3 regions of the Tardiphaga sp. 619_E2_N8_4 genome follow, and region 1 is predicted to be linked to each of the others. Evidence: predicted binding sites of a transcription regulator. Region 1 holds the regulator's gene; each other region holds the start of a gene.
The links. Region 1 encodes PhoB, which activates phosphate uptake and scavenging genes when phosphate is short. Its sites were predicted from a motif close to TGTCATNNANCTGTCAT; they were not measured.
Positions count from the first base shown of each region.

Region 1 (3,629 bases):
CCACCGAGCGCCTTGGCGAGCGACATCACATCAGGCGTCACACCAATGCGCTGATAGGCGAACAACTCGCCGGTGCGGCCCATGCCGGTCTGCACTTCGTCGAAGATCAGCAGAATGCCGTTCTTGTCGCAGAGTTCGCGTAGCGCGCCGAAGAACGCGTTGCTCGGTGCACGCACGCCACCCTCACCCTGCAGCGGCTCGATGAGAATGCCGGCGGTGTTCGGACCGATCGCCTTCTTCACCGCTTCGATATCGCCGAGCGGCAACTGATCGAAGCCGTCGAGCGGCGTGCCATAGCCTTCAAGATATTTGGCAGCGCCGGTCGCCGCCAGCGTGCCGAGGGTGCGGCCATGGAATGCGCCTTCAAAGGTGATAATGCGCGTGCGCTCGGGGTGGCCCTTGGAGAAATGATAGTGGCGGGTCACCTTGATCGCGCATTCCATCGCTTCCGCACCCGAATTGGCGAAGAATACGAAGTCGGCAAAGCTCTGTTCGCACAGCCGCGCGGCGAGGCGCTCGCCGTCCGGGCTCTTGAACAGGTTCGACATGTGCCAGAGCTTGGTGGCCTGCTCCTGCAATGCGGCGACCATATGTGGGTGCGCATGGCCCAGCGCGTTCACGGCAACGCCGCTGGTGAAATCGAGATAACGCTCGCCATCGGTTCCAATCAGCCACGCGCCTTCACCGCGCTCGAAAGCGACATCCGCACGCGCGAAAACAGGCAGCAAGTGAGCCTGAGAGAGGGGCGAAGACGTTGCGTTGCTGGTCATAACCGATCCGATCGAAAAGACTGCGGCCGCGTCGATGACAACTGTGCGAAATCGAACAACGGACCCTAGAAACGAAACGTGCCGCCCTTCTCGGGCGGCACGTGGGCATTATTCTATGTGTGCTGTGAAGACTGTCAACCGCGCACTGCGGCTTTCGAGTCACACGGAGTCGCAGAAAAAGCCGATTTTGCAGCTTTATTTGCAGAAGCATGTGGACGCGGCATGCCCGACTCTTGCGCGCGAGTCACGGCATATTGTAGCTTTTGCCTCGTCGGATACGACATCTCGTGCGGCGGTAGATCCTTTTGACACATCCAGTGCGGCGTAACAGCCGGACGCGAAATTCGCGCCCGGTGAGCGCTAAAGGATTCTGACCGCAGGGATTTTTGAAGTCTCAACTCGCAGCGCTGCCCGGTCAGGCCGGCGCTCACGAAGGGAAAACGGCGATGACGGTAATGACATGGACCGACGATCGCGTCGAACAGTTGAAGAAACTCTGGGAAGGCGGCCTTTCCGCGAGCCAGATCGCTGCGGAACTCGGTAACGTGACCCGCAACGCCGTAATCGGCAAGGTGCACCGTCTCGGCCTGTCCGGCCGTGCCAAGAGCCCCTCCTCGGCAGCTCCGCGGCAGCGCAAGGCGCGCCCGGCGCAGCAGATGGTACGCGTCGCCCGCCCGATGGCGCGCGGCAACACAGCATTGGCCCATAACTACGAGATCGAGGCCGAGCCCGACCCGATCGCCTATGACAACATTGTGCCGATCAGCCAGCGCCTGTCGCTGGTCGAACTCAACGAAGCCACCTGCCATTGGCCGATCGGCGATCCGTCGAGCGCGGACTTCTATTTCTGCGGCGGCAAGGCCCTGGCCGGCGCCCCCTATTGCGCACATCACTCGCGCATCGCCTATCAGCCGGCCAGCGACCGCCGCCGCGCGGTGCCGAAGCCGACGCGCTGAGCTGGAAGATATCTAAACCAAATGAAAATGCCCGGTGATGAGCCGGGCATTTTTTGTTTGGGGCTTCTAACCTCGCCCCGCTTGCGGGGAGATGTCGGCGTCCGCATGCGAAGCATGAGGGCGTCGGGTGAGGGCCCCGCTCCACAGACTCCGAAGCCGATGGAGAGTCCCCCTCATCCGACCCGGCGTCGCTGCGCAATGCCGGGCCACCTTCTCCCCGCAGGCGGGGAGAAGGAAGATACCTACTCCGCCGCCTTGTCGAACCGGTCGTCCAGCGCGTAGCCGGCGCCGCGCACGGTGCGGATCGGATCGGGCTCACCGGCGGGATTGAGCAGCTTGCGCAGGCGGCCGATATGCACGTCGACGGTGCGCTCGTCGATATAGATGTCGCGGCCCCAGACGCTGTCGAGCAACTGCTCGCGGCTGAACACGCGGCCCGGATGTTCCAGGAAGAACTCCAGCAGGCGATATTCGGTCGGACCGAGATCGATCGGACGGCTTGAGCGCACGACGCGGCGCTTGTCACGGTCGAGTTCGATGTCGCCAAACGCCAGGACAGTGGCGAGACGCTCGGGAGCTGCACGACGGAGCAGGCCCTTCACGCGGGCCAGGAGCTCCGGCACGGAGAACGGCTTGACGATGTAGTCGTCGGCACCGGTGGCGAGACCGCGGACGCGCTCGCTCTCTTCGCCACGCGCCGTCAGCATGATGATCGGCAATGCCTTGGTTTCAGGCCGTGCGCGCAAGCGGCGGCACAGTTCGATGCCGGACAGGCCCGGCAGCATCCAGTCGAGCACCACGAGATCCGGCACCCGCTCCTTCAAGCGGGTGTCCGCATCGTCGCCGCGAGCGACGGTTTCAACATCATAGCCTTCGGCGTCGAGATTGTAGCGAAGAAGCGTCGTGAGGGCTTCCTCGTCCTCCACCACCAGAATGCGTGCATTCACAGCCATATGGTCAATATCCTCAGTGACGTCCGAAAAGCCTTTAGATCATGATCCTTGCGGAAGACTGGCTTCCACTTTTCCGGATCATGCTTCAGACCGTCGGCGTATTCGCGAATGTGGTCATGTCGCCCTTCGGGCGCTTGTCGAGGATCTGCTGGCCCTCGATCATGTAGAACACGGTTTCCGCAATATTGGTGGCATGGTCACCGATCCGCTCGATATTCTTGGCGCAGAACATCAGGTGGATACAGAACGAAATATTACGCGGGTCTTCCATCATATAGGTCAGGAGTTCGCGGAACAGCGAGGTGCAGATCGCGTCGATTTCCTCGTCGCCCTTCCACACCGTCATCGCGGCGGGCAGATCGTGTGCGGCATAGGCGTCGAGCACAGCCTTGACCTGGGTGGTCACGAGGTCGGTCATGTGCTCGAGGCCGCGGATCAGCTTCAGCGGATGGAAGTCGCTGTCGAGTGCATTGACGCGCTTACCGATATTCTTGGAGAGATCGCCGATGCGTTCCAGATCGGTGGCGACGCGCAGCGCGCCGACGATCTCGCGCAGATCGACAGCCATCGGCTGGCGCTTGGCGATGGTCAGCACGGCGCGCTCTTCGATCGTGCGCTGCAACTGGTCGATCTCGGAGTCAGTGGCGACGACGCGCGCACCGAGCGCGACGTCCCGGCGGATCAGCGCATCGACGGATTCGACGATCTGCCGTTCCGCGAGGCCACCCATCTCGGCAACGAGACGGGTCAGCTCCTGCAGATCGTCGTCGAAAGCCTTGGTGGTGTGTTCAAAAGCCATCTCAAATTCCTCCCGCGAATATGTCGCGTCAGCCGAAGCGGCCGGTGATGTAATCCTGGGTGCGGCGATCGGTCGGCGACGTGAAGATCTTGTTGGTCTGATCGAACTCGATCAACTCGCCGAGATACATGAAGGCCGTGCTGTCGGAGAC
Region 1 is NZ_JBPWQJ010000001.1:669,757-673,385, forward strand. Features, by position in the region: gene AB8A23_RS03170 (aspartate aminotransferase family protein) at 1-770, opposite strand, end outside; gene AB8A23_RS03175 (GcrA family cell cycle regulator) at 1,217-1,726, shown strand; gene phoB (phosphate regulon transcriptional regulator PhoB) at 1,969-2,673, opposite strand; gene phoU (phosphate signaling complex protein PhoU) at 2,765-3,478, opposite strand; gene pstB (phosphate ABC transporter ATP-binding protein PstB) at 3,507-3,629, opposite strand, start outside.

Region 2 (3,629 bases), 3.9 Mb from region 1:
GTGGGTCGACTGCGTCGCGATGATGCCCGGCGAATCCGGGCCGAGCTCCTTGAGCCCCATGGCGAAGCGGCCGGCATAGAGCGGGTGGAATTTCATGAAACCCGCCCATGCTTCGTCGAACAGGATGTAATCGCAGAGATGGCCGATGCGCGCGATGATCATCTCGGCGCTGTAGATGGTGCCGTCATAGGTGCACTGTTCGACCACGGCGACGCGGAACGGGCGTGGACGCTTCCAGGCCTCGGGATCCGTGACCAGCGGATTGATACGGATGCGCTCGCGCAGCGCGTCCTCGTCGAGCGCATCCCAGTTCATCGGGCCGATCAGGCCCCAGGGATTGCGCGTCGTCGGCACATAGATCGGCACACCGCCTGAAATCATCAATGCGCCGTGCAGGGCCGCCTTGTGGTTGTTGCGATCGAACAGCACCAGATCGCCATCGGTGACCAGAGCCGATAGCGCGACCTTGTTGGAGGTCGAGGTGCCGTTGAGCACGAAATAGGTTTTCTCCGCCCCGAAGATCTGCGCGGCTTCCTTCTGCGCCTGCAAAGCAGGGCCCTCGTGAGTCAGCAGATCGCCGAGATCGAGCACCGAATTGTCGAGGTCGTCGCGAAACACGGCTTCGCCGAGATGTTCCATGAACACCCGCCCGATCGGGCTGCGGCTGTAGAACACGCCGCCATTGTGCCCGGGGCAGGTCCAGAGCTGGTTGCCTTCCTCGGCATAGTCGACCAGCGCGCCGAAGAACGGCGTCTTCAGCGTCTCGGCATATTGCTTCAACCGGCTGATCAGATTCTTGGCGATGAACGGCGGTGTTTCCTCCGACAGGAAGACATAGCCGTCGATGAAATCGAGCACCTCGACCGGGACGTCTTCAAACCGCTTGCGACGGATCAGCAGGATGATGGGGAAATCGAGGCCCCGTTTGCGCATCAGGTTGATCAGCGCCGCGGTCTTGCCTTCGAGGCCCTTCTTGCCCCAGTCGACCACCATGCAGCCGATCGCCGCGTCGGTCTGGACCGCGATCGTGGCGTCTTCGAGCTTGCGCGCCTTGACGACCTCGAAGCCGGAACGCTCGATCTCATCGACGATCTGATTGAGGCGAATGCCCTCGAGATCGTCGGCGTCGAATGTTGGCATCGCAAACAGGAAATTGAAGCGTTTGAAATAGTCCATTTGTGCACCGATCTTGTTTCGCAGCGATGTCTCGCTGCGTTACGTGACAATTCAGTGACTGAAGCCGCGTTAAGGTATCTCAGTCAGAAAAAAGCTCAGAGAACATGCCGCGCGGCGGAAGTTCCGGTGGCCCGGCATCCCATCGCGCATCTCGGCCTTTAGACAGGCAGTCGCATGATCGCGCAGGAATCACCAGCGGCGGCGGCGGGAGCGAATGGCTTGCGGATCAGAAGTCCTTCGGCGACAGCCAGATTTCCCAGCAGCGACGAGTCCTGTTTCATCACCGGCGTCGCCACCACGGTGCCGTCGGCGCGGGTTTCCAGACGCGTGCGCAGATAGTCCTCGCGCTGGTCGTTGGCGGCGAGGTCGCGGCCGAGCACCGCGGGTTCGAGCGCGTGAGCGACCTCGTTTCGGCCGGATAGCGCGCGCAGCAGCGGCACCATGAACAGGAAGCCGCAGACATAGGACGAGACGGGATTGCCGGGCAGGCCGATCACGCGCATGCCCTGGCGGCGTCCGTGCATCATCGGCTTGCCGGGCCGCATGGCGATGCGCCAGAACGCCATCTCGACGCCGGCATTGATCAGGGATTGCTGCACGAGGTCGTGGTCGCCGACCGACGCGCCGCCGGTGGTGATCAGCACGTCCGCCTTCAGATCGATCGCGCACTGAATGGCCGATGTGGTCGCCTCCAACGTGTCGACGGCGATGCCGAGATCGATCACCTCGGCGCCTTCAGCGCGGGCCAACGCACGCAGCGCGAAACCATTGGAGAGCACGATCTGGCCGGGGCCAGGGACCGCGCCGGGCATGACCAGTTCGTCGCCGGTGGCGAGCACGGCAACGACCGGCCGTCGCCGCACGGGCAGTGACGGATGGTTCATCCCGGCAGCAAGCGCCAGGTCGCGATCGGTAAGGCGGGTGCCGGCGCGCAACAGCACATCGCCTTCGTTGAAATCGACGCCAGCCGGGCGGATATGCTTGCCGGAAATCGCGGCCTCGTTGATCCCGACCATATCGCTATCGCGCGTGGTATCTTCCTGGATTACGACGGCGTCGGCGCCAGCGGGCAGCACGCCGCCGGTGAAGATTCGCAGGGCTTCGCCGGTCTGCAGCGGGCGGTCGAACGGCTTGCCTGCGGCGATCTCGCCGATCACGCGGAGCTTGGCGCCCAATGTCGCATCGGCGGCGCGCACCGCATAGCCGTCCATGGCCGACATGGGCTCCGGTGGCTGCGTGCGCAGCGAAGCGATGTCGCGGGCGAGCACGCGGTGGAACGCGTCTTCCAGCGGCACCATCTCCTCAGGCAGCGCATCGGCGCCCGCGAGAATCGCGGCCATGGCATCGGTAACCGGCATCAGGGCCATCGCGGGGATCTCCGGCAGTGTGGGCGCCCGTCATAGCGGAGAGCGGGAGCGGACGCAAAACCACCGGCGCTTTGGCAGGGCAGGGAAACACGGTAGACATCGGCGATCATGACCGACAACCACGCCGCAACCGCCGATGAAGCGCCTGTCTGGCGGGCAGATGTCGATGCGCTGGCGTTCCGGCCGTCCGGCCATCGCGGGCTATGCATGGTGCACCGTCATGCGTTCCGGACGCTGCTCCGGCGCTACCCGTCGCCGGAGGACTGCGCGGCCTATTTTCAAGACCACAGAGCGGTGTTCCAGGCGGCGGCTAGCGCCAAGCTCGTGCGTGCGTCGGTAGCGGCAGATGCGAACTTTCATCTGACCAGCCGCGATCTCGCCCGCGCGATGTAAAATTAACGGTCGCGCCGCCGGAGCAACTCGGCTAAATTGGCCCTCTATTTCGCGAGGATTCCGATGCAACAGACCCAGACCGCCCAGATCTCCGCCGTCACCACTGACGTTAATGTCGTCGTGCAGGCCGTTCTGGCCATGGCGCTCGGTCTGTTTATCGTCGGGGTGGTCGGTTTCTCGCATATCAGCGCGGTCCATAATGCGGCCCACGACACGCGTCACGCCAACGCATTCCCCTGCCACTGAGACATGTCCGTCTTCAGGTCGATCGTTTTCTCGGCAGCGCTGGCTGGCGTGATCACTGGCGCTGCCATCACCGGCGCCCAGATGGTCGGGACCATTCCCCTGATCCAGAAAAGCGAAGTTTATGAGCGCAAGGCGGAAGCTCCGGCTGCTGTTGCGCCGACGGCTGCCGCGCAGCCCGCCCATACGCACGACCATGGCGCCGCCGCCCATAGCCATGAGGCCGAATGGGAGCCCACCGAGGGCTTGCAACGCAATGCCTTCACCACCGGCGCCAATATCCTGACGGCCATCGGCTTCGCGTTGCTACTGGCCGGCATCTTCGCGCTGCGTGGCCGGGCCGTGAGCTGGCGGGAAGGGCTGTTCTGGGGTCTCGGCGGTTTCGTCGTCTTCACGGCGGCGCCCGGCCTCGGCCTGCCGCCGGAGCTGCCTGGAATGCCTGTCGCCGAC
Region 2 is NZ_JBPWQJ010000001.1:4,555,570-4,559,198, reverse strand. Features, by position in the region: gene AB8A23_RS21940 (Orn/Lys/Arg decarboxylase N-terminal domain-containing protein) at 1-1,176, opposite strand, end outside; gene AB8A23_RS21935 (molybdopterin molybdotransferase MoeA) at 1,335-2,543, opposite strand; gene AB8A23_RS21930 (hypothetical protein) at 2,652-2,936, shown strand; gene AB8A23_RS21925 (CbtB domain-containing protein) at 3,000-3,182, shown strand; gene AB8A23_RS21920 (CbtA family protein) at 3,186-3,629, shown strand, end outside.
Region 2: the regulator PhoB is predicted to act here: its motif matches at 1,220-1,236, upstream of AB8A23_RS21940 (Orn/Lys/Arg decarboxylase N-terminal domain-containing protein).

Region 3 (3,629 bases), 3.1 Mb from region 1:
AACGCACCATGCTGAAATGGATCGCCAATCTCGACCATCTCTATGGCCTGTTGCTGACATTCGGTCTGGCGCTGATCATCCAGGGCGTGTTCCAGAATTATTTCGGCTCGTCGGGTCTGCCTTACGCGATCCCGGATGCGCTCAAGGGCGGCATGAATCTCGGCTTCATGTTCCTGCCAATCTATCGCGGCTGGGTCGTTATCTTCTCGCTGGTGGTCTGTATCGCGACCTGGTTCCTGATCGAGCGTACGCGGCTCGGCGCCTATCTGCGCGCCGCGACGGAAAACCCCACGCTGGTCCGCGCCTTCGGCATCAACGTGCCGCTGATGATCACGCTGACCTACGGGCTCGGCGTCGGTCTGGCGGCACTCGCGGGCGTGCTGTCGGCGCCGATCAACCAGGTTCGCCCGCTGATGGGTGCGGACCTGATCATCGTCGTGTTCGCGGTCGTCGTGATCGGCGGCATGGGCTCGATCATGGGCTCCATCATCACCGGTTTCGCCCTCGGCATCATCGAGGGTCTGACCAAGTATTTTTACCCCGAGGCCTCCAACACTGTCGTCTTCGTGCTGATGGTGCTGGTGCTCCTTGTGAAACCTTCCGGACTGACGGGACGGGCTGCCTGATATGACAACGATCACTGAAAACGCCATTCCGTCACCCCGCCGCACCGTCAAAGACGAGATGGTCGCCTTTGCGATCATGACCGCGCTGTTGCTGGTCGTGCCGCTCACTGGCGTCTATCCGTTCTTCGTGATGCAGGCGCTCTGCTTCGCGCTACTCGCCTGTGCCTTCAACCTTTTGATCGGCTATGGCGGTCTGCTGTCCTTCGGCCACGCGATGTTCCTGGGCACCGCCGGCTACTGCACGGCGCATGCGCTGAAAGTGTGGGGCCTGACGCCCGAACTCGGCATCGTCGTCGGTGTCGTCGCGGCCGCTGCGCTCAGCGTCGTCACCGGCCTGATCGCCATTCGTCGTCAGGGCATCTACTTCGCCATGATCACGCTGGCGCTGTCGCAGCTCCTGTACTTCGTTTATCTGCAGACGCCGTTCACCCACGGTGAAGACGGTATCCAGGGCATTCCGCAGGGCACGCTGTTCGGCCTGTTCAATCTCTCGAAGCCGATCACGCTGTATTACGTGATCCTCGCCGGCTTCACGCTGGGCTTCCTGATCATCTACCGCGCCATCAACTCGCCGTTCGGCGAGGTGCTCAAGGCGATCCGTGAGAACGAGCCGCGTGCGGTGTCGCTCGGCTACAAGACCGACCAGTACAAGCTCTTGGCCTATATCCTGTCCGGCACGCTGGCCGGTTTCGCCGGCGCGCTGAAGGTGTTTGTGGCGCAGAACGCTTCGCTCACCGACGTGCACTGGAGCATGTCCGGTGAAATCGTGCTGATCACCCTGGTCGGCGGCCTCGGTACGCTGTTCGGTCCCGTGGTCGGCGCCTTCGTGATCATCGCCATGCAGCAATACCTCGCCGGCTTCGGCCAGTGGGTAACGGTGATCCAGGGCGTGATCTTTGTGGTCTGCGTGCTGACCTTCCGCCGCGGCGTCATCGGCGAAATCGCGCATTACTTCAAGCGGTCGCTCTAAATCCAGGCACTGCCTCAGGAAAAGCAGGCTGTCATAAAGCGGTGGATGATCGGGCCTAAAAGGTGCGCGATTGCCCGTCTTGGCCGGAAATGCTTTATGACATCCGTGTGACACAGGGCCGCCGGCGGTGGCCCCGCGGGACCATGTCCGCCATCTGGCGGTCCGGTCGCTGCGTTTTCCTGACAGTTGGATGAGATGATGCTGCGTTGGTTCCGGTCCTTTCTGCCCCGGGAGGAAAGGTTTTTCGACCTGTTCGCCCGCCATTCAGTGACCGTGGTCGAGGGCTCCAAGGCGCTTGCGGGGATGCTGGAAGGCGGCGACGAGACGCCGGTCTACTGTCAGCGCGTCAACCAGTTCGAGAACGACGCCGACGCCATCACCCGCGAGGTGCTGACCGCCGTTCGCCGCACTTTCATCACGCCGTTCGATCGCGTCGACATCAAGAACCTCATCACGGCGATGGATGATTCCATCGACCAGATGCAGCAGACGGCGAAAGCGGTGATGCTGTTCGAGGTACGCCAGTTCGAGCCGCCGATGCGCGAAATCGGCACGCTGCTGGTGGAATGCGCCAACCTTGTCGGTCGCGCCGTGCCGCTGATGAGCGCCATCGGCGATAATGTCGGCCTGCTCACGGCGATCACCGAGGAAGTCGGCAAGCTCGAAGGCCGCGTCGACGATCTGCACGACATCGGGCTCAAGGAGCTCTTTCTCAAGCATCGTGACGCCAACACCATGGATTTCGTGGTCGGCGCCGAGATCTACAAGCACCTTGAAAAGGTGGCCGACCGCTTCGACGACGTCGCGAACGAGATCAACAGCATCGTCATCGAACAAGTATAAGGCAGGGCCATCAGGTGGACGCCACGCTCGCCTTTCCGGTGCTGATCGGCCTCATCGCCATCGCATTGCTGTTCGACTTTCTCAACGGCTTGCATGACGCTGCCAATTCGATCGCGACGATCGTCTCGACGCGCGTGCTGCGGCCGCAATATGCCGTGCTGTGGGCGGCATTCTTCAACTTCATCGCCTTCCTGGTATTCGGTCTGCATGTCGCCAACACCATCGGCACCGGGATCATCGAGCCCAGCGTCATCGATCCCGCGGTGATCTTTGCGGCCCTGATGGGCGCCATCGTCTGGAACGTGATCACCTGGGGCCTCGGCATTCCCTCAAGCTCGTCGCATGCGTTGATCGGTGGCTTGCTCGGGGCAGGTGTCGCCAAGGCAGGACTCTCGGCAGCCTTGTGGACCGGGCTGTCCAAGGCGCTGCTGGCCATTGTGCTGTCGCCGCTGGTGGGCTTCCTGCTGGCGCTGGTGCTGGTGGCCATCGTGTCATGGGCCTCGGTGCGCTCGACGCCCTTCGCCGTGGACCGCGCCTTCCGCATCCTGCAATTCGTCTCGGCTTCGCTGTATTCGCTCGGCCATGGCGGCAATGATGCGCAGAAGACCATGGGCATCATCGCTGTGCTGCTGTACTCGCAGGGCCATCTCGGGACGGAGTTTTCCGTGCCGTTCTGGGTCGTGCTGTCATGTCAGGCGGCGATGGCGCTGGGCACGCTGATGGGCGGCTGGCGCATTGTCCGCACCATGGGCCTGCGCATCACCAAGCTCACGCCGATGCAGGGCTTCTGCGCCGAGACCGGCGGTGCCGCGACGCTATTTGCGGCGACGTTCCTCGGCGTTCCCGTCTCGACCACGCACACCATCACCGGCGCGATCGTCGGTGTCGGCGCGGCACGTCGTGTGTCAGCGGTGCGCTGGAACGTGGCGAGTTCGATCGTCTATGCCTGGGTGATCACGATCCCGGCCGCGGCGATCGTTGCCGCCGCGACCTGGTGGATCGTGAAGCTGCTGCATCTGAGCTTTATCTGACGTAGGTCACGAGACCAGCTTCAGTCCGGCAATGCCCGCCACGATCAGCCCGATACAGGTGATCCGTGCCACCGTTGCCGGGTCGCCGAACAGGTACATGCCCAGCGCTGCGGTGCCGACCGCGCCGATGCCGGTCCACACCGCATAGGCGGTTCCCAT
Region 3 is NZ_JBPWQJ010000001.1:3,798,907-3,802,535, forward strand. Features, by position in the region: gene AB8A23_RS18220 (branched-chain amino acid ABC transporter permease) at 1-626, shown strand, start outside; gene AB8A23_RS18225 (branched-chain amino acid ABC transporter permease) at 628-1,596, shown strand; gene AB8A23_RS18230 (DUF47 domain-containing protein) at 1,795-2,439, shown strand; gene AB8A23_RS18235 (inorganic phosphate transporter) at 2,454-3,470, shown strand; gene sugE (quaternary ammonium compound efflux SMR transporter SugE) at 3,477-3,629, opposite strand, start outside.
Region 3: the regulator PhoB is predicted to act here: its motif matches at 1,776-1,792, upstream of AB8A23_RS18230 (DUF47 domain-containing protein).